Regions from separate parts of the Streptomyces sp. NPDC091292 genome, predicted to be linked through region 3. Evidence: riboswitches for the same ligand, from Rfam matches in the RefSeq annotation. Region 3 holds a riboswitch; each other region holds the start of a gene.
What was found. A riboswitch is a leader RNA that binds a small molecule or an ion and turns the genes downstream of it on or off. The one in region 3 is predicted to bind cobalamin.
Positions count from the first base shown of each region.

Region 1: another riboswitch for cobalamin. It lies ahead of metE (5-methyltetrahydropteroyltriglutamate--homocysteine S-methyltransferase); the one in region 3 lies ahead of ACIQNU_RS13465 (ribonucleoside-diphosphate reductase subunit alpha).
Region 2: another riboswitch for cobalamin. It lies ahead of ACIQNU_RS22195 (ABC transporter substrate-binding protein); the one in region 3 lies ahead of ACIQNU_RS13465 (ribonucleoside-diphosphate reductase subunit alpha).
Region 4: another riboswitch for cobalamin. It lies ahead of ACIQNU_RS07850 (cobalamin biosynthesis protein); the one in region 3 lies ahead of ACIQNU_RS13465 (ribonucleoside-diphosphate reductase subunit alpha).

Region 1 covers NZ_JBIVUQ010000002.1:94,697-101,696, reverse strand. The annotation lists gene ACIQNU_RS08570 (ATP-binding protein) at 1-1,425, shown strand, start outside; gene ACIQNU_RS08565 (hypothetical protein) at 1,422-1,928, shown strand; gene ACIQNU_RS08560 (SDR family NAD(P)-dependent oxidoreductase) at 1,993-2,793, opposite strand; gene ACIQNU_RS08555 (TetR/AcrR family transcriptional regulator) at 2,926-3,570, shown strand; cobalamin riboswitch at 3,657-3,890, shown strand; gene metE (5-methyltetrahydropteroyltriglutamate--homocysteine S-methyltransferase) at 4,058-6,376, shown strand; gene ACIQNU_RS08545 (CbtA family protein) at 6,471-7,000, opposite strand, start outside.
Region 2 covers NZ_JBIVUQ010000007.1:400,867-407,866, reverse strand. The annotation lists gene ACIQNU_RS22200 (APC family permease) at 1-1,045, opposite strand, end outside; cobalamin riboswitch at 1,218-1,346, shown strand; gene ACIQNU_RS22195 (ABC transporter substrate-binding protein) at 1,486-2,469, shown strand; gene ACIQNU_RS22190 (FecCD family ABC transporter permease) at 2,466-3,506, shown strand; gene ACIQNU_RS22185 (ABC transporter ATP-binding protein) at 3,503-4,303, shown strand; gene ACIQNU_RS22180 (DNA-binding protein) at 4,362-4,796, shown strand; gene ACIQNU_RS22175 (TetR/AcrR family transcriptional regulator) at 4,822-5,463, opposite strand; gene ACIQNU_RS22170 (hypothetical protein) at 5,563-6,561, shown strand; gene ACIQNU_RS22165 (molybdopterin-dependent oxidoreductase) at 6,683-7,000, shown strand, end outside.
Region 3 covers NZ_JBIVUQ010000003.1:475,751-482,750, forward strand. The annotation lists gene ACIQNU_RS13450 (helix-turn-helix domain-containing protein) at 1-173, opposite strand, end outside; gene ACIQNU_RS13455 (hypothetical protein) at 267-431, shown strand; gene ACIQNU_RS13460 (ribonucleotide-diphosphate reductase subunit beta) at 662-1,681, opposite strand; gene ACIQNU_RS13465 (ribonucleoside-diphosphate reductase subunit alpha) at 1,672-4,080, opposite strand; cobalamin riboswitch at 4,216-4,352, opposite strand; gene ACIQNU_RS13470 (YbdD/YjiX family protein) at 4,404-4,604, opposite strand; gene ACIQNU_RS13475 (carbon starvation CstA family protein) at 4,604-6,736, opposite strand; gene ACIQNU_RS13480 (GntR family transcriptional regulator) at 6,876-7,000, opposite strand, start outside.
Region 4 covers NZ_JBIVUQ010000001.1:1,628,054-1,635,053, forward strand. The annotation lists gene cobN (cobaltochelatase subunit CobN) at 1-1,400, opposite strand, end outside; gene ACIQNU_RS07845 (cobyric acid synthase) at 1,397-3,013, opposite strand; gene ACIQNU_RS07850 (cobalamin biosynthesis protein) at 3,028-4,011, opposite strand; cobalamin riboswitch at 4,196-4,321, opposite strand; gene ACIQNU_RS07855 (hypothetical protein) at 4,515-4,799, opposite strand; gene ACIQNU_RS07860 (anion permease) at 4,813-6,177, opposite strand; gene ACIQNU_RS07865 (lysozyme) at 6,412-7,000, opposite strand, start outside.

The sequences.
Region 1 (7,000 bases), on a different contig from region 3:
ACCTTCGTCCTCGTCGCCCTCGTCAGCGCGGTGACCGCGACCGCCCTCGCCTACCGCGATGCCCGTACCGCCGTCCTCCAGCGCGCCCAGAACGCCGCCGTGGACGACCTCCGTGAACGGGTCACCTCGGTCGCCGGAGACGTCGACCTGCCGCCCGACCAGCGATCGCTGACCCGGTTCGCCGTGAAGGTCTCGGACGGTATCGGTGCCCGTATCGTCGTCGCCCGCCACCACGATCTCGTCGGGGTCTCCGACTCGCTCGCCGACACGGGGAGCCGGATCACCCCCGAGCTGCGGGCCGCCGTGCGCGGCGGGGGCGGGGCCCGGTTCCAAAGGGTGATGTGGCGGGGCGAGCCCTATCTCACGGTCGGCATGCCCGTGACGTACGCCGACGGGGACCGCGGCCTCTCCGGCCTTGAGGTCTTCGCGATCACCGATCTGCGGGCCGAACGCGACGACACCGCCGCCCTCCTGGACTCCGTACGCGCGGGCATCCTGCCGGTGGTGCTGCTGGCCGCCGTCCTGGCGCTGCTGGCCGCGGGCACGGTCCTGCGGCCGGTACGGAAGCTGGGCCGGGCGACCCGGGAGCTGGCGGCGGGCGACCTCGGCAGCCGGGTCGCCGTCACCGGTCACGACGAACTCGCCCGGCTGGCAAGGACGTTCAACGAGACCGCCGACGCGCTCCAGGCCTCGGACGCGGAGCTGCGCGAGCAGGAGGCGAAGGCGCGCCGCTTCGTCGCGGACGTGTCGCACGAACTGCGGACGCCGCTCACGGCGATGACGATGGTGGCGACCGTCCTGGAGGAGGACGCCGATCAGCTGCCGCCGGACGCGGCGCGGGCCGCCCGTACCGTCGGCGCGGAGACGGCGCGGCTGTCGCGGCTGGTCGAGGATCTGATGGAGATCTCCCGCTTCGACGCGGGTGCGGTACGGCTGAACGCGGCCGGGACCGACCTCGCCGACACGGTACGGGCATCCCTCGCGCTGCGCGGCTGGACGGACCGGGTGGAGGCGCACCTTCCCGAGGGCGTACGGGCGGTGGTGGACCGGCGGCGCGTCGATGTGATCGTGGCGAATCTGGTGGGCAACGCGCTGCGGCACGGCGCCCCGCCGGTGACCGTGACCCTCGGGACGGTCCTCGCGGTGGACGGGGAGTGGGTGACGCTGGAGATCGCGGATCACGGTCCGGGGCTGCCGCCGGGGGCCCGGGAGCGGGTCTTCGACCGGTTCTACAAGGCGGACGCGGCCCGCACGCGGGGCACGGCCGACGACAGTGGTCAGGGCAGCGGCCTGGGCACGGCGATCGCGCTGGAGAACGCGCGGCTGCACGGCGGCACGATCGAGGTGGCGGACGGACAGGAAGGGCGCGGCGCGGTGTTCACGCTGCGGCTGCCCCTGCGGCACGACGGGGAGGACGCGGAGTGAGGGTACGGGTCGGGCTCGGGCAGGGGGTGGTGGTCGCCGCGCTGGGGCTCGGTCTGGTGGGCTGCGGTGTCCAGCCGACCGGGGTGGTGGGAGCGGGCGAGCCCGCGTCGGGCGTGACGCGCGGGATGCGGCTGTACTACGCCTCGGACAGCGGGCTGCGCGGGGTACCCCTCCTCGACGAGGACATCAGGGACCTCAACGAGGTGGTGAAGCTGCTCGCCCAGGAGCCGCCGCCCGCCGAGCAGCGCGACGGCCTCACCTCGCTCGTGTCTCTCGGCGGCTACTCGGTGACGGGAACCGGGACGCGCGTCACGGTGCGCTTCGAGGGCCCGGACCCGATGCCGGGCCGCGGCCAGGCCACGGGCCAACTGGTGTGCAGTCTGGCCCGCGCCCAGTCCGTACTCGACCCGACGGCCAGGGCGGACGACGTCGAGGTCACCATCCGCCCGACCGAGGGCGCCGCGCAGGGCCCGTACCGGTGCGCGGAGTTCCTCAACGGCTGAGTTCCCCAGTGGCTGGGCCCCGTACGGCAACCGCCTTCTGTTCCAGGTGAGTTGACGGCGTGCGTCAGACCGCCGACCAGCCGTTGTCCACCGGCAGGATCGCGCCGTTGATGTTGCTCGCCGCCGCCGACGCCAGGAAGACGATGACGGCCGCCTGTTCCTCGGCCTCCGCGACACGGCCGACGTTCGCCATGTAGGCGGCGAGTACGCCCGGACCCGTGGCCCCGGGGACGGGGTCGACCTGGATGCCGGTGGCGGTGCCGCCCGGGGCTATCGCGTTGGCGCGCAGCCCCTTGTCCCGGTACATCACGGCGAGCGACTTGGTCAGCCCGGCCACCCCGTGCTTGGAGGCGGTGTAGGCGGCACCGGCCGCGCCGCCGCGCAGCGAGGCGGCGGACGCGGTGTTCACGATCACGCCGTTCCCCCGGGCCAGGAGATGCGGGAGGGCGGCGCGGGTGAGGAGGAAGGGCGCCGTCAGATTGATCCGGACGACCCGCTCCCACTCCGTGTCGTCGGTCTCCCCCAGCGCCGACATCCGGTCCATGACCGCCGCGTTGTTGACCAGGACGTCGATCCCGCCGAAGGCGTCCACCGCGGAGGCGACCAACCGGTCCACCACCGACTGGTCGCTGAGGTCGCCGGCCACGGCCAGGGCGGTGCCGCCGGCCGCCTCGATCTCGGCGACCGTCCTGTCCGCGCCCGCCTCGTCGATGTCCGCCACCACCACCCGGTCGCCCTGCGCGGCGAAGAGCAGGGCCGCCGCCCGCCCGATGCCCGCGCCGGAACCGGCCCCGGTGACCAGGACGCTGCGGCCGTGGGCACGGTCGGACGTGGTGGTGGTTGCCGCTGATGTGTCGTCACTCATGGTGTCGCGCTCCTTGTCTCGACTTCCTGTCACTCCGTGACCATAAGTCGCACCGTGCCGAAAATGCTAGAGTCGCCCTTGCGGAACGGACCCGGAAGGGGCCCCGCGTGGGAGAAGAGAAAGGGGACGCCCGTGCCGGCCAGTGAGTCGACGGCCGCCCGGACAGGGCGTCCACCGCTGAGCGAGCGGCGCCGGCAGCAGACCCGCCTTGAGGTGGCGAACGAGGCGGTACGGCTGTTCGGCACCCAGGGCGTCGCCGCCACGTCGGCGGAGGAGATCGCACAGGCGGTCGGCATGTCGGTACGCACCCTGTGGCGGTACTTCGCCAGCAAGGAGGAGTGCGTACGGCCGCTGCTGACCGTCGGCATGGAGGCGATGGCGGCCCGGCTGCGCGCCTGGCAGCCGGGTGCGCCGCTGATCCCGGCCGAGCCCTCGGACGACTGGTTCGACACCGACGCCGGGAAGCTGGCCGGGATGCGGGAGATCGTCCGTCTCACCCGCGACGAGCCGGCCCTGCGCGCGGTCTGGCTCCAGGCGCACCACGACGCCGAGGCGCTCTTCACCCGGGCGCTCGCCGAGCGCGGCGGGCACGACCCCGCCGCCATGGAACCGCGCGTCCAGGCCGCGGTGATCAATGCGGCGCTGCGGGTCGCCGTGGAGGACTGGGCCTGGCAGGCCCCGCGGGCGGAGGAGTCGACGGAAAGGGTCGTGGCCGGCATGCAGCAGGTCATGCGGCGCGCCCTGCGGATCGCGGCGGCGGGCCTGCCGGACAGCTGAGCCCCGCGCGCCCGCCCCGGTCCCGGGTGTTCCAGCTCACCATCCGGATGATGGACCTGTCCCTGTGCTGCCGTGTGGGACGCCGTAGGCTGGTCGGTGCAGTTGGTTCGCCCCGTCCGCCAGGCGGGAGGCGTCGCAAGAGGGAACCCGGTGGGAATCCGGGACTGCCCCGCAGCGGTGAGTGGGAACGACCGCCGTCATACGCACTGGGCCCGGTGAACAGGGTCTGGGAAGCGACGGCCAGTAGGTGTCCCGTACGGAGTCCGTACGGCTGGACGCGCCCGCGAGTCCGAAGACCTGCCAGCCGCCCGCGTACGACCCGATCGTGCGCGGACATCCCGGTGACCTCGTGGGCGGGTCGGCGTACATATCGGACGGACGACCGCGCTGTGCCGCGTGAGGTCGTTTCTCCGTCCGGTCCGTCACCCCTTCGCGCTCGCGTCCCGTCGCCGGGATCTCAGGGATTCATCTCGCGAAGGAGATCTCCGTGACCAGCAGGACCGCAGCCGCGGCAGCACGGGCCACCGTGTACGGCTACCCCCGCCAAGGCCAGGGCCGGGAGTTGAAGAAGGCGATCGAGGGCTACTGGAAGGGCCGGGTCACCGCCGACGCCCTGCGCGCCACGGTCGCCGGACTGCGCCGCGCCAATTGGCAGGAGCTGGCCGGGACCGGCGTCCACGAGGTGCCGACCGGTGACTTCTCGTACTACGACCATGTGCTCGACACCACCGTCATGGTCGGTGCGATCCCCGCCCGGCACCGTGCCGCCGTCGACGCGGACGCCCTGGACGGCTACTTCGCCATGGCGCGGGGCACCCAGGACGTGGCGCCGCTGGAGATGACGAAGTGGTTCGACACGAACTACCACTATCTGGTGCCCGAGTTGGGCCCCGGCACGGTGTTCACCGCCGACTCGACCAAGCAGGTCGCGGAGCTGAAGGAAGCCCTCGCGCTCGGGCTCGACCCCCGCCCGGTGCTCGTCGGCCCCGTCACCTACCTCCTGCTCGCGAAGCCCGCCCCGGGTGTGGCGGCGGACTTCGACCCGCTGACCCTCCTCGACCGGCTGCTTCCCGTGTACGCGGAGGTCGTCGCCGACCTGCGCGCCGCCGGCGCCGCCTGGGTCCAGTTCGACGAGCCCGCCCTCGTCCAGGACCGCACCCCGGCCGAACTGAACGCCGCCGCCCGCGCCTACCGCGACCTCGGCGCCCTCACCGACCGCCCGAAGCTCCTTGTCGCCTCCTACTTCGACCGGCTCGGCGACGCGCTCCCGGTCCTCGCCAAGGCTCCGGTGGACGGTCTCGCCCTGGACTTCACCGGGTCCGCCGCCGCCAATCTGGACGCCCTGGCCGCCGTGGGCGGGCTGCCCGGCAAGCGGCTGGTGGCGGGGGTGGTCGACGGCCGCAACATCTGGGTGAACGACCTGGAGAAGTCCCTGGCCACGCTCGGCACCCTCCTCGGCCTCGCCGACCGGGTCGATGTGTCGGCCTCCTGCTCCCTGCTGCACGTGCCGCTCGACTCCGCGCCGGAGCGGGACATCGAGCCGCAGATCCTGCGCTGGCTCGCCTTCGCCCGCCAGAAGTCGGCCGAGGTCGTCTCCCTCGCCAAGGGCCTGGCCCAGGGCACCGACACGATCGCCGCCGAACTCGCCGCGAACCGCGCCGACCTGGCGTCCCGCGCGGGCTCGCCGATCACGCACGACCCGGCCGTACGGGCCCGCGCAGCCGCCGTCACGCAGGCCGACGCCCGCCGGTCCGAGCCGTACGGGGAGCGGGCCGCGGCGCAACGGGCCCACCTGGGGCTGCCGCTGCTGCCGACCACCAGCATCGGTTCCTTCCCACAGACCGCCGACCTGCGCGCCGCGCGCGCCGATCTGCGGGCCGGGCGCATCGGCGCCGCGGGCTACGAGGAGCGCATCAGGGCGGAGATCCAGGAGGTGATCTCCTTCCAGGAGAAGACCGGTCTGGACGTCCTAGTGCACGGCGAGGCCGAACGCAACGACATGGTGCAGTACTTCGCCGAGCAGTTGACGGGGTACCTGGCCACGCAGCACGGCTGGGTGCAGTCCTACGGCACCCGCTATGTCCGCCCGCCGATCCTCGCGGGCGACATCTCGCGGCCCGAGCCGATGACGGTGCGCTGGACGACGTATGCCCAGTCCCTGACCGACCGCCCGGTCAAGGGCATGCTCACCGGCCCGGTCACGATGCTCGCCTGGTCCTTCGTCCGCGACGACCAGCCGCTCGGCGACACCGCACGGCAGGTCGCCCTCGCGCTGCGCGACGAGGTGAACGACTTGGAGGCGGCGGGGAGTTCGGTGATCCAGGTCGACGAACCCGCGCTGCGCGAGACGCTTCCCCTGCGCACCGCCGACCGCCCGGCCTATCTGGCGTGGGCCACCGAGGCGTTCCGGCTCAGCACGAGCGGGGTGCGTCCGGCCACGCAGATCCATACGCACATGTGCTACGCCGAGTTCGGGGACATCGTCCAGGCCATCGACGACCTCGACGCCGACGTCATCAGCCTGGAGGCCGCCCGCTCTCACATGCAGGTCGCGCGCGAACTCGCCGCCCACGGCTATCCGCGGGAGGCGGGCCCCGGCGTGTACGACATCCACTCCCCGCGGGTGCCGAGCGCGCAGGAGGCCGCCGAACTGCTCCGTATCGGGCTGAAGGCCATTCCCGCCGAACGGCTGTGGGTCAACCCCGACTGCGGCCTGAAGACCCGCGGCTGGCCCGAGACCCGCGCCTCCCTGGAGAACCTGGTCACCGCCGCCCGCACGGTCCGCGGGGAACTCCCCGCGAACTGATCCCGGCCCCGGCCGACCGGGGAGGGGGCTTCGGGCTCCCTCCCCGGGTTCCCCTGCCCGGCTTCCCCTGCCGGGTATCGGGAGAGGTCAGTTGTCAGTTGGGTGCGGTGGCCGGCTCGCCCGGGGTGACCCTCGCAGGCCTCGGGTGGAGCAGCCGCTCGGCCAACTCTCCGAAGACCAGGCCGAATCCGCCCCACAGGGTGATCTGCATGGCCAGCGCGGACACCCGGAACCGCCACAGCACGGTGGCCGGGAAGTCCGCGGGCACCTCGTTGACGACGGGCAGGAACGCGTACGCGAGTCCGATCGCGACCGCGAAGGCGGCCAGGGCGGCGACCGTGGCGTACCAGGTGCCCAGCCTCGGTGCGAGGCGTTTGCCCAGGAGGGTCGCGGCGACCGCGAGGAGGATGCCGAGGAGCATCATCAGGAGGTACAGGGTGGTGCGTTTGCCGATGGTGTCGCCGTTGCCGACGGCGGGCGGGTTGGCCGGATACTTCAGGAACGGCACGACGTACACGGCAAGGAGCGCGCACCCGGACAGGAGCAGGGCGGTGGCGCGGGCGCCGAAGCGGCCGACGCGGCCGAGCGCGAAGCAGTAGGCGAGGGCGGCGATACCGCCGAAGG
Region 2 (7,000 bases), on a different contig from region 3:
TGGAGATCGCCTCGATACCGGTCATCGCCGTCGCGCCCGACGAGAAGGCCCGCATGACGAGGAAGAGGGTCGCGCCCTCGGTGACCGTGACCGCCGGGGTCGGCTGCGGGTGGAAGTCGCGCCCCGCCGAGTCGGCGAGCCCGGCGGTGATCAGCGCGAACATGGCGATGATGAACAGGTAGGTCGGCGCGGCGAACAGCGCGCCCGCCTGCCGGATGCCCCGCAGATTGCCCGCGAGCAGCAGCACGATCACGCCGACGCCGATGGGCACGGTGTCCGGGGCCAGCGAGGGAATCGCCGAGGTGATCGCCGCGACGCCCGAGGCGATCGACACGGCGACGGTGAGGACGTAGTCGGTCATCAGCCCGGCGGCGGCCACCAGCCCTGCCACAGGGCCCAGATTGTCACCGGCCACGATGTACGAGCCACCGCCGTGCGGGTACGCGCGGATCGTCTGCCGGTACGACAGGCCGACCGCCAGCATCAGGAAGACGATCGCGGCGGAGATCGGGAAGGAGTACGCGAGGCCCGCCGTCCCCGCGAGCACGAGGACCGCGAGCATCGCCTCGGGACCGTACGCGACCGACGACAGCGCGTCGGCCGACAGCACGGGCAGCGCCACCAGCTTGCGCATCCGCTCGGACACCAGGGCGGAACTCTTCAGCGGCGTACCGAGGAGCAGCCGCCGGGTCCAGGCCCCGGCGCGCCCCATCCGCCCGGCGGGCGCCTCCTCCGGCTCCTCCTCGTCGAGTTGCTGCCCCGGCGTACCCGTCCCCAGGGGCGTGAGCGGCACCAGGCGCCCGAAGCGGGCGGGCCGGAGCTGCGCGGGCGGCGGGAAGCTGCCGAGATCGGGGTCGACGGGCAGGGCGCGGCGCCAGGTCTCGGGCGGCGCGGTCACCTCGCCCCACTCCCGGCCCACCTGGCGCAGTACGCCTTGCTGTTCCTCGTCCAGCTCCGCGAGGCGCGCGGAAGGTCCGGGCGGTCCCGCCGTCGCACTCCGCCCCTCGGACCCGGCCCCGCCTCGGCCCCCGGATGTATCGGTCATCTGCCGCAGTGTGGTCGATCAAGGGCGTACGGGACGGCCTGACATGCCGGGCTGACCTGCCGGGCCGACGTGCCGGGCCGACGTGCCGGGCCGACGTGCCAACCGGAATGACGGCCGGATGACGGGCCCTTGCGCCCGGGTGCGATGATGCTCGGCGACAAGGCGACGGCGGACGAGGAAGCCGGTGTGAATCCGGCGCGGTCCCGCCACTGTGATCGGCGAGCGAACCCCAGCACTAGGCCACTGCCCGGAAACGGGCGGGAAGGCCGGGGTGAGCCTCGACCCGAGAGCCAGGAGACTCACGCGGTCGCCACCTCGACGAAACCAGGGCGGATCTCCCTGGAGGAGGGTGGTTCGGCATGCCTGTGCGGCAGCCTGACGACAGATCGGCCCGGGGCTTTTTGAAGGCGGGCATACGCTCGCATTCCCTTCCCAAGCGCCTGCCCAGGCGTCTGCCCGTGCTCCTGGTGGCCTCGGCGCTCCTCATATCCGGCTGCGGCGGAAGCGGTGGGGAGAGTTCCGGCGGCGGCACGGCGGGCCCGGCCGCCAAGGGCTTCCCGGTCACCGTCTCCAACTGCGGTGTGAGGACGACGTACGAGCGACCGCCCCAGCGCGCGGTGTCGCTGAACCAGCACGCGACCGAGGTGATGCTCGCCCTCGGCCTGGAGAAGTCGATGGCCGGCACGGGCTATCTGGACGACAAGATCCTCCCCGAGTACGCATCCGCGTACGACAAGATCAAGGTCCTGTCCAAGGAGTACCCCTCCTACGAGGCGCTGCTCGCCGCCGAACCCGACTTCGTGTACGGCGGTTTCGGGTCCACCTTCGACGAGAAGGAGGGGCGCGGCCGGGACACCTTCACCGGTGCCGGGATCAACACCCGGCTGAACATCGAGGCGTGTGCGTCCGGGCCGGTGACGATGGCCATGGTCGACCGGGAGATCCGGGACGTGGCCAAGGTGTTCGGCGTACCGGAGCGGGCCGAGAAGCAGGTCAAGAGCCTGCACGCCACGCTGGACGGAGTCGACAGGCGCCTCGACGGCGTCGACCCGGTCAAGCTCTTCGTCTACGACAGCGGCGACAAGACCGCGTTCACCGCCGGTGGTACGGGCATCGGCAACACGATGATCGAGCGAGCGGGCGGCGCGAACATCTTCGCCGACCTCGACAAGACCTTCGGCGACGTGTCGTTCGAACAGGTCGCCGACCGGGCGCCCGACACCGTCCTCATCTACGACTACGGGGACCAGACCGTCGAGCAGAAGAAGAAGTTCCTGCTCTCCAACCCGGCGCTGCGGGACGTGCCCGCGATCAAGAACAAGCGGTTCGCGGTACTGCCCTTGTCGTCCACCGTGCTGGGCGTACGGGTACCCGCCGCCGTGGAGTCGCTGGCCCGGCAGCTCCACCCGGACCGCTTCCGGTGAGCGGGGGGTACCGCCGCCGTCGGGCCCCCTACCCCCTGGTGCTGACCGGTCTCGGCGCCCTCGTCCTCATCGCGGCGACCTTCGGTGTCGCGGCCGGTTCGATCGGCATTCCGGCGGGGGACGTGTGGGGCATCCTGCTCCATCAACTCCATCCGGATCTGGTCGAACAGACCTGGCCGGCGGCGCGCGAGACCATCGTCATGGACGTCCGGCTGCCCCGCGTCCTGCTGTGCGCGGTGGTGGGTGCCGGGCTTTCGGTGGCCGGGATGGCGTTGCAGGCACTGGTCCGCAATCCGCTCGCCGATCCGATGCTGCTCGGCGTGTCCTCGGGTGCGAGCGTCGGCGCGGTCCTCGTGCTGGTCTTCAACCTGACGCTGTTCGGCGTCTTCTCGCTGCCGATCGCCGCCTTCATCGGTGCGCTGGCGGCCCTGATCGCGGTGTACTTCCTCGCCCGGTCCGGCGGCCGGATGACGACCGTACGGCTCGTTCTCGCGGGTGTGGCGACGGCCGAGGTGCTGTCGGCGGTGGCGAGTTTCCTCGTCGTCACGTCCAGCGATCCGCACAAGACGCAGTCGGCGCTGCGGTGGATGCTCGGCGGTCTCGCGGGCACCACGTGGACCATGGTGTGGATTCCGGCGGGCGCGGTCCTGATCGGCACGGCCGTACTGCTCGGTGTCTGCCGCCCGCTGAATCTGCTGCTCGCGGGGGAGGAGGCGGCCACGGCGCTCGGCCTGGACGTCCACCGCTTCCGGGCCGCGATGTTCACGCTGGTCGCGCTGATGATCGGCACGATCGTCGCGGTCAGCGGCCAGATCGGTTTCGTCGGCCTGATCATGCCGCACGTCGTACGCCTCCTCGTCGGCGCCGACCACCGCCGCGCGCTGCCGGCCGCCGCGCTGCTCGGCGCGGCCTTCCTGATCGCCGCGGATCTCGCCGCGCGCACGCTGATGCGGCCCGAGGAGATTCCCGTGGGCATCCTCACGGCGCTGGTGGGCGGCCCGTTCTTCCTCTGGCTGATGCAACGGAGGTCGGTGTGACGGACACACTGGAACCCGGACCCGGCGCCCTGGACATCGACGCCGTGTCGGTCGTGATCGACGGCCGGTCTCTGGTGCGTGACGTGTCCCTGACGGTGGTGCCCGGTGAGGTGGTCGGCCTGGTCGGCCCGAACGGCGCCGGGAAATCCACCCTCCTGCGGACCGTGTACCGCGCGCTGCGGCCCACGTCGGGCCGGGTGCTCGTGGACGGCGACGACGTCTGGCGGATGCCAGGGAAGCGACTGGCCCGGCGGCTCGCGGCCGTACCTCAGGACCACGCGGGCGACTTCGATCTCACCGTCCACGAGGTCGTCGCCATGGGCCGCACCCCGCACAAACGCCCCTTCGAGGGTGACGGTTCCGACGACCGCGCCATCGTCACGGCCGCGCTCACTGAACTCGGCACCGCCCACCTGGCGGACGCGCCCTTCGACCGGCTGTCGGGCGGCGAGAAACAACGCGTACTGATCGCCCGCGCGCTCGCCCAGCAGGCCGGGACCATGGTCCTCGACGAGCCCACCAACCACCTTGACCTGCGCCACCAGTTGGACACGCTCCGCCTCGTCCGCCACCTCGGCACCACAGCCGTCGTCGCCCTGCACGACCTGAACCTCGCGGCGACGTTCTGCGACCGGCTGTGCGTGCTGGACGGGGGCCGGGTGGTGACGACGGGTACGCCGGGGGAGGTCCTGACGCCGGAGCTGCTGGCGGAGGTGTACCGGGTGGAGGCGGACGTCAGGGAGCACCCGCGCACGGGCGTACCCCAGGTGACGCTGCTGTCGGGCTACGAGCCATGAACAAGTTGTTCAAACCAATCTGTTGACATCGAACTGTGTGTCACCGCATCCTGGACCCATGTCTGCGACCCCTGATCAGAGCGACCCCTTCACGCCCCCGCACCCCGAACAGGCGCGTGTGCAGCGGGTGTACGCGTCCCTGTTCCGCATCGCCGAACGCCACGCGGCCACCGACGAGCAGCGCCACCGCCAGATCCACCCGGCGGTTCTCGGCCCGCACGAGGCAGTGCGGCTCGTGTCGTTCCTGCTCAGCGGCGCCGCACTGCCCGCCGACGGTGAACCGGACGTGGACCAGCCCGACATCACCGCAGCCCTGAGCCTCGTACCGCTGATGCGCGGCGAGATGGACGAGTTGGAGGCCGGGCTCCTCCAGATGGCGCGAGGACGAGGCATGACCTGGCAGGAGATCGCCTTCGGCCTGGGCCTGGGCACACCGCAGGCGGCCCGGCAGCGTTACGAGCGACTGGCGAGCCGGGCGGGAAACGGGGAGTAGGGGGCGGTCGGCCGGTGCGTGTGTGTCAGTCGGGGGTCGGGGTGCGGCCTCGGATCAGGGGGAGGTACACCTCGTCCACGATGTCGATCAGGACGTCGTCGGGGGCCGTCGGGGTGCCACGGGTGACGAACTCGTTGCGCAGGAGGACGACGGCCGTGGTGGCGACCCGGGGGTGCAGGGCCTCCGGCGGCGCCTCGCCACGGGCCACGGCCCGGCCCAGGACCGTCAGCCACATCGCCGAGCCGCCGTCACCGGCGCCCTCACGCAGTTGGGCCAGCAGCTCCGGATCGTCGGCGACGCCGGCCAGCAGGCCGCGCAGGATCTCGCCGTGAGGTGACGACCAGTGGCGATTGGCGCCGCGCAGCAGCTCCAGCACATCGCCGCGCAGCTCGCCGGTGTCGGGCAACCGCACGTCGGCGGTGACCAGTTCGCGGTACGCGGCGATGCCGAGCGCCGCGCGGTGCGGCCAACGGCGGTAGAGGGCGTTCTTGTTGGTGCCCGCCCGGAGGGCGACCTTCTCCATGGTGAGACCGGCGTACCCGGACTCGCTCAGCACATCGGCGGCGGCGCGCAGGATCGCGCGCTCCAGCACGGCCCCGCGCCTGCGCACCTGCGCGGAGGCCGTTCGGCCGACGGCCTTCTTCGCATCCCGATTCTTCGCGTCCATAGGGGTACGCAGCGTACTCGGCGTACTCACCGCTGCCCCGGCCTGCTGTTGGCCGGCGCAATATAAGGTACTGTCCGTACCCTATTCAGGAGGCGGGTCATGCGGGGCAAGGGCATCACCTATGACACCGGGTTCATCAACCCGGCCGGGGTCAGCACACGCGAACCGTTCGATCCCGAGGCCGTCCGGCGCGATATGCGGGTGATCCGCGACGAACTCCACTGCACCGCTGTGCGCGTCACCGGGGGCGATCCGGACCATCTGGAGATCGCGGCGGAGCGGGCCGCCGATGCGGGGCTTGAGGTCTGGTTCTCGCCGTTCCCGTGCGGGCTGACCACGGACGCGCTGCTCGCCCTGCTCGCTGACTGTGCCGGGCGCGCCGAGCGGCTGCGGCGGCGCGGCGCGGAGGTGGTGTTCCTCACCGGCTCCGAACTCAGCCTGTTCACTGTCGGGTTCCTGCCAGGGGACACTCTCGACGAGCGCATCGGACTGCTCTTCACCCCGGACCGGTTGCGCGCCGCGCTGCCCGAACTGCCCGCCCGTGTCAACGACTTCCTCGGCCGCGCCGTCGCCACGGTCCGCGAGCGGTTCGGCGGCCGGGTCGGCTACGCGTCGCTGCCGTTCGAGGGAGTCGACTGGACGCCCTTCGACATCGTCGCGACGGATGCCGGCTACCGGTCGGCCGAGGTCGCCGCGCACTTCCGGGACGGCGTCCGTGCCCTCGTCGCGCAGGGGAAGCCCTTCGCGGTCACCGAGTTCGGGTGCACCACCCATCGCGGGGCGGGCGACAAGGGCGGCCGGGGGGACCTGATCATCGAGTGGGGTGCGGACGGCAGGGCGGTCCGGCTCGACGGCGACTACATCCGGGACGAGGACGAACAGGCCGCATACATAGGTGAGTTGCTGGACGTCTTCGAGTCCGAGGGGGTCGACACCGCGTTCGTGAACACCTTCGCCCGCTACGACCTGCCACACCGCGCCGCTCCCCGCGACGACCTCGACCGGGCGAGTTATGGCGTGGTCAAGGTACGTCCCGATCTGAGCTGGGAGCCGAAGGTGGCGTTCCACGCGCTCGCCGAGCGCTATCGCCAAGGCTGAGCGCCAAGCCCGAAGGGGGTTGCATTCGTTGCCGGAGCGGCCCCGGATTGGTCGGTTCGCGGGGTTTCATTCGATCGGTTGAGTGACCAATCCGCCGCACGCCGGGCGCCGAATTCCCCGTGTGACGACAGGAGAGAACGCTCCGCGAACGCCGCCCGCGCGATATGCGCTCGGTGGGCTCGGTGGGCTGCTCGCCGGTCTCGCCGCCCTCGCCGTCGCGGAGTTGGTCTCCGCCGCCGTACGCCCCGAGGCCGGACCGGTCGTCGCGGTGGGCGGCGCCGCGATCGACCGGACACCCGCCCCGGTCAAGGACTGGGCGATCCGGAACTTCGGCACCGACGACAAGCTCGTCCTCCAACTCGGCATTCTCGCCGCCCTCGCCCTGCTCGCCCTGGCACTCGGCGTACTGGCGACACGTCACCGCCGTACCGGGGCCGCC
Region 3 (7,000 bases):
GTCAGGCTGAACCCGGCGTGGGTCGACAGGACCGGGCCCTCGGCCGACGCCACCGCGAAGTCGTACACCGGCAGCCCCTGGTCGCTGCGGTCGAGCCCGAACACCTCGCACACCACACCGAGCTCGAAGGGATGCACCCCGTCGAGCAGTACCGCGACCACGTTCTTCAGCATGCCGGACAGTGTGCCGCACGCATGGCAGTAATTCGAGGGTCTACGGCAATTCTGCCACTGCCGGTGGGGTCGGGGGCGCGGCACAGTGGAGCCATGAACGCACTCCTGGACTACCTGACCGTCGCCGCCGTCTTCGTCCTCATGCTCGCACCGTCCGCGTACGGCCACCTGCACGAACGCCGAATAGACCGCCAGCTCAGAATCGCGGAGCGGTCCGGCACCGAAGCACCGGACCGCTCCCTCCACCTGGCCGCCTGAACGCTCCGCTGGTGGACCGGTGGGGAAGGTGCGGGCCGTGGGTGGCTGGTCGCGCAGTTCCCCGCGCCCCTTGAGGGGCGTCTCCTCGAACGGTGCTTGGAACTCGTCGTCGAACGACACCGAACCCACCACCGGAAGGTGCGGGTCGTGGGTGGCTCGTCGCGCCCACGCGGCGGAGCCGCACGTGTCACAGCCCCGCGCCCCTTAAGGGGCGTCTCCTCGAACGGTGCTTAGAACTCGTCGTCGAACGAAACCGAGCCCTCCACCGCCACCTGGTACGCCGAAGGGCGGCGTTCGAAGAAGTTCGTCAGTTCCTGGACTCCCTGGAGTTCCATGAACGAGAACGGGTTCTGGGAGCCGTACACCGGGGCGAAGCCGAGTCGCTGGAGGCGCTGGTCCGCGACGCACTCCAGGTACTGCCGCATCGACTCCGTGTTCATGCCCGGCAGGCCCTCGCCGCACAGGTCGCGGCCGAACTGCAACTCGGCCTCGACCGCCTCCTTGAGCATCGCCGTGACCTGCTCCTGGAGCCGGTCGTCGAACAGCTCCGGCTCCTCCTTGCGTACGGTGTCGACCACCTCGAACGCGAACGACATGTGCATCGTCTCGTCACGGAACACCCAGTTGGTGCCCGTCGCCAGACCGTGCAGCAGCCCGCGCGAGCGGAACCAGTAGACGTAGGCGAAGGCCCCGTAGAAGAACAGGCCCTCGATGCAGGCCGCGAAGCAGATCAGGTTGAGCAGGAACCGGCGCCGGTCCGCCTGCGACTCCAACTGGTCCAGCTTCTCGACCGAGTCCATCCACTTGAAGCAGAACTCGGCCTTCTCACGGATCGACGGGATGTTCTCGACCGCCGCGAAGGCCGCCGTCCGGTCCTCCGGGTCGGGCAGATAGGTGTCCAGGAGCGTCAGATAGAACTGGACGTGCACGGCCTCCTCGAACAGCTGACGGCTCAAGTACAGCCGCGCCTCGGGGGAGTTGATGTGCTTGTACAGCGTGAGCACCAGGTTGTTCGCCACGATCGAGTCGCCCGTCGCGAAGAACGCGACGAGGCGGCCGATCATGTGCTGCTCGCCCGGCGACAGCTTCGCGAGGTCGGCGACGTCCGAGTGGAGGTCGACCTCCTCGACGGTCCACGTGTTCTTGATCGCGTCCCGGTAGCGCTCGTAGAAGTCCGGGTACCGCATGGGCCTGAGCGTCAGTTCGAACCCCGGGTCCAGCAGGTTCTTCTCGGTGGTCATCACTGGCATGCCTCGCAGGACTCGGGGTTCTCCAGGGAGCAGGCGACGGCGTCCGCGTCGGGCGCCTGCTGCACGGGGACGGGGGCGGTGGCCTGGGCGGCGCGGGCGATCCGGGTCGCCGGGCGCGAGCGCAGGTAGTACGTCGTCTTCAGGCCCCGCTGCCAGGCATACGCGTACATCGAGCTGAGCTTCCCGATGGTCGGCGTCTCCAGGAACAGGTTCAGGGACTGCGACTGGTCGAGGAACGGCGTGCGGTCCGCCGCCATGTCGATGAGGCCGCGCTGCGGGATCTCCCACGCCGTGCGGTACAGCTCCCGGACCTCGGCGGGGATCCACGCGAAGCCCTGCACCGAGCCGCTGGCGTCGCGCAGCGCCTCACGGGTGCGCGCGTCCCACACCCCGAGCCGCTTCAGGTCCTCCACCAGATAGGCGTTGACCTGGAGGAACTCCCCGCTCAGCGTCTCGCGCTTGAAGAGGTTGGAGACCTGCGGCTCGATGCACTCGTACACCCCGGCGATCGACGCGATGGTCGCGGTCGGCGCGATGGCGAGCAGGAGCGAGTTGCGCATACCGGTCGTGGCGATACGTTCCCGCAGGGCCGCCCAGCGCTCGGGCCAGGTCAGCTCGGCGCCGTAGTGGTCGGGGTGCAGCACGCCGCGCGCGGTCCGGGTCTTCTCCCAGGCGGGGAGGGGGCCGCTGCGCTCGGCGAGGTCCGTCGACGCCTCGTACGCGGCGAGCATGATCCGCTCGGCGATCCGCGTGGACAGGGCGCGTGCCGCGGCCGAGTCGAAGGGCAGCCGCAGCCGGAAGAAGACGTCCTGAAGGCCCATCGCGCCGAGACCCACCGGGCGCCACTTGGCGTTGGAGCGGCCGGCCTGCTCGGTCGGGTAGTAGTTGATGTCCACGACCCGGTCGAGGAAGGTCACGGCGGTCCGTACGGCGTCGTCCAGGCGCTCCCAGTCGATGCCGTCGCCGGTGCCGGGCGTGACGAACGCGGCCAGGTTGACCGAGCCGAGGTTGCAGACGGCCGTCTCGCCGTCGTCGGTGACCTCCAGGATCTCCGTGCACAGGTTCGAGGAGTGCACGGTGTGGCCGGGTTCGGCGGTCTGGTTCGCGGTGCGGTTGGCGGCGTCCTTGAACGTCATCCAGCCGTTGCCGGTCTGCGCGAGGGTGCGCATCATGCGGCCGTACAGGTCCCGCGCGGGGATCGTCTTCCTCGCCAGGCCCGCGGCCTCGGCGGCCTTGTACGCGGTGTCGAACGCGTCGCCCCACAGGTCGACGAGGTCGGGTACGTCGGCCGGCGAGAACAGCGACCAGTCGGCGTCGGCGGCGACCCGGCGCATGAACTCGTCGGGGATCCAGTGCGCGAGGTTGAGGTTGTGGGTGCGCCGGGCGTCCTCGCCGGTGTTGTCCCGCAGCTCCAGGAACTCCTCGATGTCGGAGTGCCAGGTCTCCAGGTAGACCGCGGCGGCGCCCTTGCGCCGGCCGCCCTGGTTCACGGCGGCCACCGACGCGTCGAGGGTCTTCAGGAACGGGACGATGCCGTTCGAGTGGCCGTTGGTGCCGCGGATCAGCGAACCCCGGGCGCGCACCCGGGAGTAGGAGAGCCCGATACCGCCCGCGTGCTTCGACAGGCGGGCCACCTGGTGGTAGCGGTCGTAGATCGAGTCCAGCTCGTCCAGCGGGGAGTCCAGGAGGTAGCAGGACGACATCTGCGGGTGGCGGGTGCCGGAGTTGAAGAGCGTGGGGGACGAGGGCAGGTAGTCGAGGCGGCTCATCAGGCCGTACAGCGCGGCGACCTCGTCCACGGCGCGGGCGCTGTCGTCCTCCGCGAGGCCGGACGCGACGCGCAGCATGAAGTGCTGCGGGGTCTCCACGACCTTGCGGGTGATCGGGTGCCGCAGCAGATAGCGGCTGTGCAGGGTGCGCAGCCCGAAGTAGCCGAAGCGGTCGTCGGCCGCTTCGGTGTGCTGGTCGACCAGCGCGTCGAGACGCTTCGCGTGGAGGGTGACGAACGCCGCCGTGCGGTCCGCGATCAGGCCCTCGCGGTGACCGGTCGCGACCGAGTCCGAGAAGGAGCGCACGCCCTGCGAGGCGGCCTCCTCGGCGATGGCGATGGTGAGCAGCCGGGCCGCGAGCCGGGAGTAGACCGGGTCCTCGGAGATGAGACCGGCGGCCGACTCCGTCGCCAGCTCCCGCAGTTCGGCTCCGTCCGCGCGGGCGGAGCGCCCCCGCAGCGCACCGGCCGCGACGCGTCCCGGGTCGGCGCCGGGAAGGTCGGCCGTCAGGGCGGTCAGGGTCCGCAGCAGCGCGGCACCGGGACCGTCGTCCGCCCCGGTCGCGGTGGCCGGAACAGTCGCATTCGCCAAAACGGTCGCTGAGGCCGGATCGGCTGGCGCGATGGTCACGTGAAGCTCTCCCTCGCTCGGCTCTGGGCCTCGGAAGCGGGGGCGGGGCACGCGGGCGTACCCGCGTACGGCGGTGCGCCGCGTCCACCGACCCATTCCACGGGGCCCGGACGTCGTGTCGGTACCCGGACCGGTCGGACCGGGTACGCCGTCGGCAGGTCATCGGACTCACGGGCACGCGAATGCGGACCAGTACACCGTTGCGGGACAGTTCCGGACTTGCACCGGATTCCCCTGCGGCGACAACGAGCACGAGCATACATCTTGTGTCGGCCCGGGGAAGCACCCCCACATGTTGTGTCGGACGTCATGATTTTCGGGGTTCAGCAGCAGCGGAACCCCTGCCGGGGATCGGTCTCCTGGCGGTCGGTCCGCTCCTTTTCGAAGGCCCGCCGGGACGGTACGGGCGCGTCCGGATGCTGTTTCCGTACGTGCGCCACGTACCGCTCGTACGCCGACTCGTCCGTCAACTCGCGTACGTACCACCGCATCCAGCGCAGGACGCGCACCCCCCGCACCAGCATCACGGCACCCGCTCGGCGTCGGCTGCCAGTTCCAGCTTCTCCTGCGGGGTGGCGAACAGGCCGTCCGGGGCGACGAGTTTCGACTCGACGTACGGCGTCTCGCTCAGCGTGCTCGCCCCGGGGTTCCGGAGGTGCCGGACGCAGACCCGGGCCGAGTCGGCGATCACGATCACGATGAGCAGTGCGAGGACGGCCGTGAGGACGCCGTCCACGGTGGAGTTGAGGACCACCGTGTGCATGTCGTCCATGCTCTTGGCGGGCGGCAGGACCTTGCCCGCGTCGATGCCGTCCTGGTAGTTCGCGCGCTGCTGGAAGAAGCCCACGCGCGGGTCGCTGGAGAACACCTTCTGCCAGCTCGCGGTGAGCGTCACCGTCGCGTCCCAGATCAGCGGGACCCCGGTCACCCACGCCCACTTGAGCCGCCCGGACTTCACCAGGAGGGTCGTGCAGACGGCGAGCGCGACGGCCGCGAGGAGCTGGTTGGCGATGCCGAAGACCGGGAAGAGCTGGTTGATCCCGCCCAGCGGCTCGTGCACGCCGACCCACAGGAAGTAGCCCCACAGCGCCACGACGACCGCGCTGGTCAGGGCGAGCCCCGGCTTCCAGCTGATGTTGCGGAACGGCTTGTAGACGTTGCCGAGCATGTCCTGGAGCATGAAGCGGCCCACGCGGGTACCGGCGTCCAGGGCGGTCAGGATGAAGAGCGCCTCGAACATGATGGCGAAGTGGTACCAGAAGGCGCGCAGCCCGTCCCCGGTGACCTTCGAGAAGATCTCCGAGACGCCGACGGCGAGCGTCGGGGCGCCGCCGGTACGGGACAGCAGCGACTGCTCCTCGACGGCCTTGGCGGCGGCTGCCAGGTCCTCCGGCGAGATCGAGTAGCCGAATCCGGCCACCGCCTGGGACGCGGACTGCACGGAGTCGCCGATGACGCCCGCGGGCGCGTTCATCGCGAAGTACAGGCCCGGGTCGATGACGCTGGCCGCGATGAGCGCCATCACGGCCACCGAGGACTCCATCAGCATCGACCCGTATCCGATCATCCGGATCTGGGACTCCTTCTGGATCATCTTCGGTGTGGTGCCCGAGGAGATCAGCGCGTGGAAGCCCGACAGGGCGCCGCAGGCGATGGTGATGAAGACGAACGGGAACAGCGAGCCGGCGAAGACCGGGCCGTCACCGCGCGAGGCGAAGTCGGTGACCGCGTCCATCTTCAGCGTCGGCAGCGTGAAGACCACGCCGAGCGCGAGCAGCGCGATCGTGCCGATCTTCATGAAGGTGGAGAGGTAGTCGCGGGGCGCGAGCAGCATCCACACCGGCAGCACCGAGGCGACGAACCCGTACACGACCAGCCAGATCACCAGCGTCGACGGGGCCAGCGTGAACGCCTCGGCCCAGGACGACTCGGCGACCCAGCGGCCCGCGACGAGCGCGAGGAGCAGCAGCGCGATCCCGATCAGCGAGACCTCGCTGACCCGCCCGGGGCGCAGGACCCGCAGGTAGAAGCCCATCAGCAGGGCGATCGGTACGGTCATCGCGATGGAGAAGGTGCCCCAGGGCGACTCGGCGAGCGCGTTCACGATCACCAGGGCCAGCACCCCGAGCAGGATGATCATGATGGCGAAGGCGGCGAGCAGCGCGGCGGCGCCGCCGAACGGGCCGATCTCCTCGCGGGCCATCTGCCCGAGCGAACGCCCGTCGCGCCGCGTCGAGAAGAACAGCACGACCATGTCCTGCACGGCCCCCGCGAAGATCACCCCCGCGACGATCCAGATGGTGCCGGGCAAGTACCCCATCTGCGCGGCGAGTACGGGCCCGACCAGCGGCCCGGCGCCCGCGATGGCGGCGAAGTGGTGACCGAGCAGGACGCGCCGGTCCGTGGGGTGGTAGTCGATGCCGTTGTCGAGCCGTTCGGCGGGCGTCGCCCGCGTTCTGTCGACCTTCAGCACGCGGCGCGCGATGAACTTCGCGTAGAAGCGGTAGGCGATGGCGTACGAGCCGAGTGCCGCCGCCACCATCCAGACGGCCGACACCTCCTCGCCCCGGGACAGCGCGAGTACGGCCCAGCCGGTGGCACCGACCAGGGCGACGAGGATCCAGACGACTACGGTCCGGGGAGAAGTGCTGCGCACGGTGGGGGTCCTCCCGTCCAAGATGAGACGGAAGGACCGTAGGACAGGAAGAGGACCCGCGCTACACCGCGCACCGAACCGGCTTCACCCGAAGGGCGATTGGCCGGTGGCCGGTTCGGTCAGTCGGTGGCCGGTCCGGTCAGTCGGTGGGCCTCTTGAGCCGCGCCACGAACTTGTACCGGTCGCCCCGGTACACCGACCGCACCCACTCCACCGGGCGGTCCTCGCCGTCCAGCGAGTGCCGCGACAGCATCAGCATCGGCA
Region 4 (7,000 bases), on a different contig from region 3:
CGCAGCGACGCGAGGACGATGTCGTCGCCATCCACGTACAGCCCGCCCGGTGGCTCGCCCCACGCCTCCACCATGCCGGCGCGCAGCTCCGGGTCGAGGGTGTCGAACCACGCGCGGTAGTCCGCGAGCGGCACGCGCGCGGGGGCCGCCGCCAACTGGTCCTCGGTCAGCCACTCCACGTCGTGACCGCCCGCCGCGATCAGCCGGTGGATCAACTCGTCGCCCTGGTCCGGATGTCCCTCCACCGTGTACCCGGCGGCGCGCAGCGCGTCGAGGACGCGGACGGCGGACGCCGGGGTGTCGAGCCCCACGGCATTGCCCACGCGCGAGTGCTTCGTCGGGTACGCCGTGAAGACGACCGCGATCCGCTTCTCGACCTGCGGCTTGTGCCGAAGACGCGCGTGGCGTACGGCGATTCCGGCGACCCGCCGGGCCCGCTCCGGATCGGCCCGGTACACCGGCACGTCGTCCGGGCCCTGTTCCTTGAAGGAGAACGGGACCGTGATCAGCCGTCCGTCGAACTCCGGGATGGCCACCTGCATCGCCGCGTCCATCGGGGACAGCGCCGCGTCCGACGCCTGCCACGCGGCGCGCGACGACGTGAGGCACAGGCCCTGGAGCACGGGAATGTCGAGGTCGGCGAGCGCGCCGATGTCCCACGCCTCCTCGTCGCCGCCCGCCGACGCGTCCGACGCGTGCGTGCCGCCCGCCGCGAGCACCGTCGCGATCAGCGCGTCGGCCCGCCCCAGCAGCTCGTACAGCGCGGGGTCGGCGCCGCGCAGCGAACCGCAGTACACCGGAAGGGCGTTGGCGCCGCGCTCCTCGATCGCCTCGCACAGGGTGTCCACGAACTCCGTGTTCCCCGACAGTTCGTGCGCCCGGTAGAACAGCACGCCCACCGTGGGACGGCCCTCCACGCGCGCGGGGGTCCCGTGCACGCCGTGCGCGGGCATCGTACGCGGCTCCGCGCTGTGCCGTACGGAACCGTCGCCCGCCGTGTCCCCCGTACCGCCGCCCCGCCCCGCCCGCAGCACGTCCTGGAGCAGGAACCGGGACAGCTCCACGAGATTGCCGGGGCCGCCCTCCACGAGATACCGCAGCGCCTCGGCGACGGCGCCCGCGTGCACCGTCGACTCGGCCATCAGCTCCGCGTCGGGCACCGCCTCGCCGCCGAGCAGCACCGTCGGGATCCCGGACGCCCTGAGCGCCGCGAGCCCGTCCTCCCACGCCCGCTTGCCGCCCAGGAGCCGCACCACGGCGATGTCGGCGCCCGCGACCAGCGCCGGCAGCTCGGCCCCCACGTCGACCCGGGTCGGGTTGCCGATCCGGTAGGGCGCGCCGGAGGCACGCGCCGCCAGCAGATCGGTGTCGGCGGTGGACAACAACAGCACGGTGCTCATGGCGCTCCCGGTGGAATGAAGGGCAGTCCCGACGGAGCGCCCGACTCGATGAGCCGCAGCAGCGCGTCCGTATCCGCGTGTTCCTCGATCAGATCGCCGAGCAGGTCCAACTGCTCCTCGCGCAGCGCTCCGAACGACGTGTCGGGCGACGGCACGAAGCGGCGGCCCGCGGTGGCCGCGACCTCGCGCAGGAAGGCGCGCCGGAAGCCGTCGGACTCCAGCGAGCCGTGCCAGTGGGTGCCCCACACGGCGCCGGAGCGGCAGCCGTCCAGGGGGCGTCCCCGGTCGTCGGTCAGGAAGGTGTCGCCGCCTCGCACATCGGCGACACCGTGATGAATCTCGTATCCCTCCACGCGCTCGCCCAGGGCATGACCGGACGGGCGGGTGAGGGTCTTCTCGCGGGCGAACCGGACCCGCACCGGCAGCAGTCCCAGGCCGTCCACGGCGCCCGCGCGTGACTCGACCTCGTCCTCGATGTGCTCGCCCAGGAGCTGGAATCCCCCGCAGATCCCCAGCACCGGACGCCCCTCGGCGGCCCTTCTCCCCAGCGCCGCCGCAAGCCCCCGTTCTCTCATCCACTCCAACGCCCGTACCGTGCCCCGGGTTCCAGGAACGATCACGAGATCCGCGTCGGCGAACTCTTCCGGCCGGTCCACGAAACGCACCACGACACCCGGCTCGGCGGCCAGCGCGTCGACGTCGGTGAAGTTGGACATCAACGGCACCGCGCACACCGCGACCCGCAGCACGTCGTCGCCGAGCGGGGGAGCGACCACGGACTCACGGACCGCGCCGCGCAGCGAGACCCGCAGCCCGTCCTCCTCGTCGATGCCGAGGCCGTGCCGGTAGGGCAGCACGCCGTACGTGGCACGGCCGGTGAGCCCCCGGAGCATCTCCAGGCCCGGTTCGAGGAGGGACACGTCGCCGCGGAACTTGTTGACCAGATACCCGGCCAGCAGCTCCTGGTCCCCGGGGGCCAGCAGGGCCGTCGTACCGAAGAAGGAAGCGAAGACGCCGCCGCGGTCGATGTCGCCGACCACCAGGACCGGCAGCCGCGCGGCCCGCGCGACGCCCATGTTCACGATGTCCGTGCGCCGCAGATTGATCTCGGCCGGACTGCCCGCCCCCTCGCAGATCACGGCGTCATGGCTGCCCCGCAACCGCTCCAGGCAGTCCACGACCGTGTCGAGCAGGGCCTCTTGCCGGCCACCGCGCAGCCCGTCCGTACCGGGTCCGTCGTGGTGTCCGGGCGCGCCCGGCCGGCCGAAGAAGCCCTGCGCGCTCAACTCGCCCACCGGCTTGCCGAGCAGCACGACCTGGCTGCTGCGGTCGCCGCCCGGTTTGAGGAGTACGGGGTTCATCAGCGCGGTCGGTTCGACGCGGGCGGCCTGGGCCTGCATCGCCTGGGCCCGGCCGATCTCGGCGCCCTCGCGCGTGACGAACGAGTTCAGGGACATGTTCTGCCCCTTGAACGGCGCGACCTTGACCCCTTGCCGCACCAGCCACCGGCAGATCCCGGCGGTCACGACACTCTTCCCGGCGTCGGACGTGGTCCCGGCGACCAACAGGCCACCGCCCCTGCGTACGCCTCCGGCGCTCGTGGTCCCGCTCACCCCTGTCCCTCCGCTCATCCCCGTCCTCCCGCGCGCGTACGTCGCCCGGCCTGTCCGCGTCTCACGGCCCCCGCCCACGTCAGCCGTCCGGCCACGGACACGCCGAGCGCGAGCACGCCGACCCGCCGCGACAGCCGTACCGCCCGCTCGATGTCCCGGACCTCGACGGCGCGTCCATGGGTGTTGAGCACGGGCCGGTGCTCGACCCGGCCCCCGTAGGAGAGGGTTCCGCCGAGCCGTACGCCCAGGGCGCCCGCGAAGGACGCCTCCACGGGACCGGCGTTGGGGCTGGGGTGCCGTCCGGCGTCGGCACGCCACGCGCGCGTGGCGCCGCCCGGGTCGCCTCCCGCGAGCACCGCGAGAGCAGCCGTCAGCCGGGCACCCGGCGCGCCCACCACGTCGTCGAGGCGCGCCGAGGCCCACCCGAACCGCCGGTGGCGGGGCGACTTGTGACCCACCATCGCGTCCAGCGTGTTGACGGCACGGAACCCGACCAGGCCGGGCACACCGCCGACGGCGCCCCACACCAGGGCGCCCACCACGGCGTCGGAGGTGTTCTCGGCGACGGACTCCACGACGGCCCGTGCGATCCCGGGACCGTCCAGGGACTGCGGGTCCCGGCCGCACAGATGCGGCAGCCGCTCGCGCGCGCCCGCGATGTCCCCGGCGGCCAGCGCCGCGCCGATCGCCCGCGCCTCCCGGCCCAGGGTCGTCCCGCCGAGCACCGACCAGGTCGCGGCGGCGGTCAGCGCGACGGAAGCGGAAGGAGACGTCCGTACCGCGCGGGACGCCAGCGCGGCGGCGCCCGTCGCGCCACCGGCGCACACCGCCGTGTGGAGGGCGCCCCACGCGCGGTGGTCACGCCACAGGACCTGTTCGACGGCGCCCGCGGCCCGGCCGAACACGGCGACCGGATGACCTCGGCGGGGATCGCCGAGGATCAGGTCGCCGAGCAGGCCGGCGGCGGCGCCGTAAGCGAAGACTCGCTCGGCACGCATGGGTTCAGCCGGCCGAGACGCCTCGGGGGACGGGTACTACCACGGGTACTACCACGTGTACTACCGCGGGTACGACGAGATCGAGAGGGCCGAGAGGGCCGAAGGGCAGGGGAGGCGGGCAGCCCGGCATCGCGCTATGTCCTCACTCAGGGTCCGCGCCCTGGTTCGACGGACACGACGGCGAGAGTCTCCTGGCTCCCGGATCCGCGGCTCCCCCGGTCTTCCAGCCCGTGCGGGCCGTGACGTCCGGTGGGGGAGTGCTCCCCGGTAACAGTGGCGGGACCGCACCGGATTCGCACCGGTTTCCTCTCCTGCCGCCGTGATGGCCCCGGCAGTCCACCACGCCCCGAGAACACCCGTCAACTCACAGTTGACCTGCGAAGGGAGAGTGTGCGAAGCCCCACACACGCGTGTGGGGTGCGGGACATCACATGTGTCCCGCACCCCACACGGAGTACGTCCGACGGGAGCCGCGCGGCCCCCGGAACCCTGTCAGGCGACGGTCAGGCGACGATCAGATAGATGCCGTAGCCGACGGCCGCCACGCACAGCGCGAAGCACGTGTAGGCACCCACGAGCGCCATCGCGCCACCGCTACCGGCACCCCCGCGCGCGGCCGTCCCCTGCGGTGTGGTGGCGTCGGCCGCGGCGGCCTCACCGCCCGCCGCGGGCGCCGGACTCCGCTGCGAGAGTCCGACGATGCCGAGCGTGAACAGGCCCACGAGGGCCACCGTCACCACGAGGCTGACTCCGAACACGGAGCCGAGAGCTGCCCAGTCGATCTTCATGGCTGATGGTTCCTCACACCGTGGCGGCCCGCGGCGCGGGCTCAGCGGAAGGGCCGTTCCCGGCCGGGATGGTCGTCTTCAGGTCCTCGTCGCCCGAGGTGCCGTCGGTGCCGTCGGTGCCGTCGGTGCTGCCAGTGCTGCCGGTGCTGTCGGTTCCTGCCGCGGCGGTCGCGTCGGCGGCCACTTCGGTGTCGCCCGGCTCCGGAGCGGTGAAGGTGCCCGCCGGGGGCGGCGTCACGGCGGCGATGGCGGTGGTGACCACGCCCGCGGGCTCACCGTCGACGTCGTTGACGTTGTCATGGGTGACCGGCCGGCGGCGGGACAGACCCCAGATCACGGCCGAGCCGATGACCAGGAGCGCGCCGGTGACGACGACACCCCAGGTGCCCTGCTTGGTCAGGAACTCGGCGCCCGCGCCGACCAGTCCGGCGGCCGGCAGGGTCAGGCCCCAGGCGACGAACATCCGGGTGGCGGTGGACCAGCGGACCACACCGCCCTTGCGGCCGAGCCCCGCGCCCATCACGGCGCCGGAGCAGGACTGGGTGGTCGAGAGCGAGAAGCCCAGGTGCGAGGAGGCCAGGATGACCGTCGCGGCGCTGGTCTGGGCGGCGAAGCCCTGCGGCGGCGCGAGGTCGGTGAGGCCCTTGCCCATGGTGCGGATGATGCGCCAGCCGCCGAGGTAGGTGCCGAGCGCGATGGCGACACCGGCGGACGTGATGACCCAGACCGGCGGGTTGGAGCCCGGGGCGAGGACACCGCCCGTGACCAGGGCCAGCGTGATGATGCCCATCGTCTTCTGCGCGTCGTTGGTGCCGTGCGCCAGCGAGACGAGGCCGGCCGACGCGATCTGTCCGGCGCGGTAGCCCTTGGCGGTGGCCCGCTCGTCGGCGCGGCGGCCGATGCGGTACGTCAGCCGGGTGGCGAGCAGCGCCGCGAGACCGGCCACCAGGGGCGCGGCGATGGCGGGCAGCAGCACCTTGGTGACGACCGTCGAACCGTTCACGGACGACCAGCCGGCCGACATGACGGCCGCGCCGATCAGACCGCCGAACAGGGCGTGCGAGGAGCTGGACGGCAGCCCCACGAGCCAGGTCAGCAGATTCCAGAGGATGGCGCCGACGAGCGCCGCGAAGATCACTTCGGTCCGCATGCCCTCTTCACTGACGATCCCGCCGGAGATCGTCTTGGCGACCTCCACGGAGAGGAAGGCACCGACGAGATTGAGCACGGCGGACATGGCCACCGCCGTCTTGGGCTTCAGAGCGCCGGTCGAGATGGTCGTCGCCATCGCGTTGGCCGTGTCGTGGAAACCGTTCGTGAAATCGAACACGAGAGCGGTGATGATCACGATCCCGAGGAGAAGCGTGATGTTTTCCATTTACCCAGGCTTCTGTTGGACGTCAGTGGCGGTTGGAACGTAGGCAACCTGAGTGAACGGAAGATGAACTGAATAGGGCGCTGCGGTGTCTCCGTCCGGGGTGACGGTATGCCGTCCGCGCCCGCCCGTCGACCCGCGCCCGCCCCGGCTTCCGGAACCCGACCCTCCGTACCGCCCGGATGCCGGGTTCCGAGCCCTTCACGCCCTGCGCGCGAGGGGCTTCACCGGGCCGCGCTACCCCCGCGCGAACTGCTTGAGCTGGTCCATCGACCCGTTGAAGAGATTCTGGTCACCCGGCAGGCTGCCCCTCCCGTTGTCGTACTGCCAGAAGGTCCAGTAGCCCCAGCCCGCGGGCAGGGCGCCGGGTGACGAGCTGTAGCGGGCCACCCACAGCGGGTGGTCCGCCGCGAAGGCGCGGCTGGCTCCCGTGCAGTCGTTCCACCAGTTCGCCGTCGTGTAGATGACGGGCCGTCGGCCGGTGAGCCGGTCGACCTCGTCGCTGAAGGACCGGATCCAGGAGACCATCCGGGACTTGCTGAGGCCGAAGCACTTCTTCGAGCTGTACGGGTTGTGCTCGATGTCGAGCGCCGGCGGCAGCGTCCAGCCGTCCGCCCGCCAGTCGCCGCCGTTGCGCACGAAGTACGCGGCCTGCGCCGAGCCGGACGACCGGTCGGGGAGCGCGAAGTGGTACGCGCCGCGCACCATGCCCACGTCCCGCGCGCCGTTGTACTGCTGCGAGAAGTACGGGTTGCGATAACTGGTGGCCTCGGTCGCCTTGACGTATACGAATCGCGCGCCCTTGTCACGGGCCGACTTCCAGTTC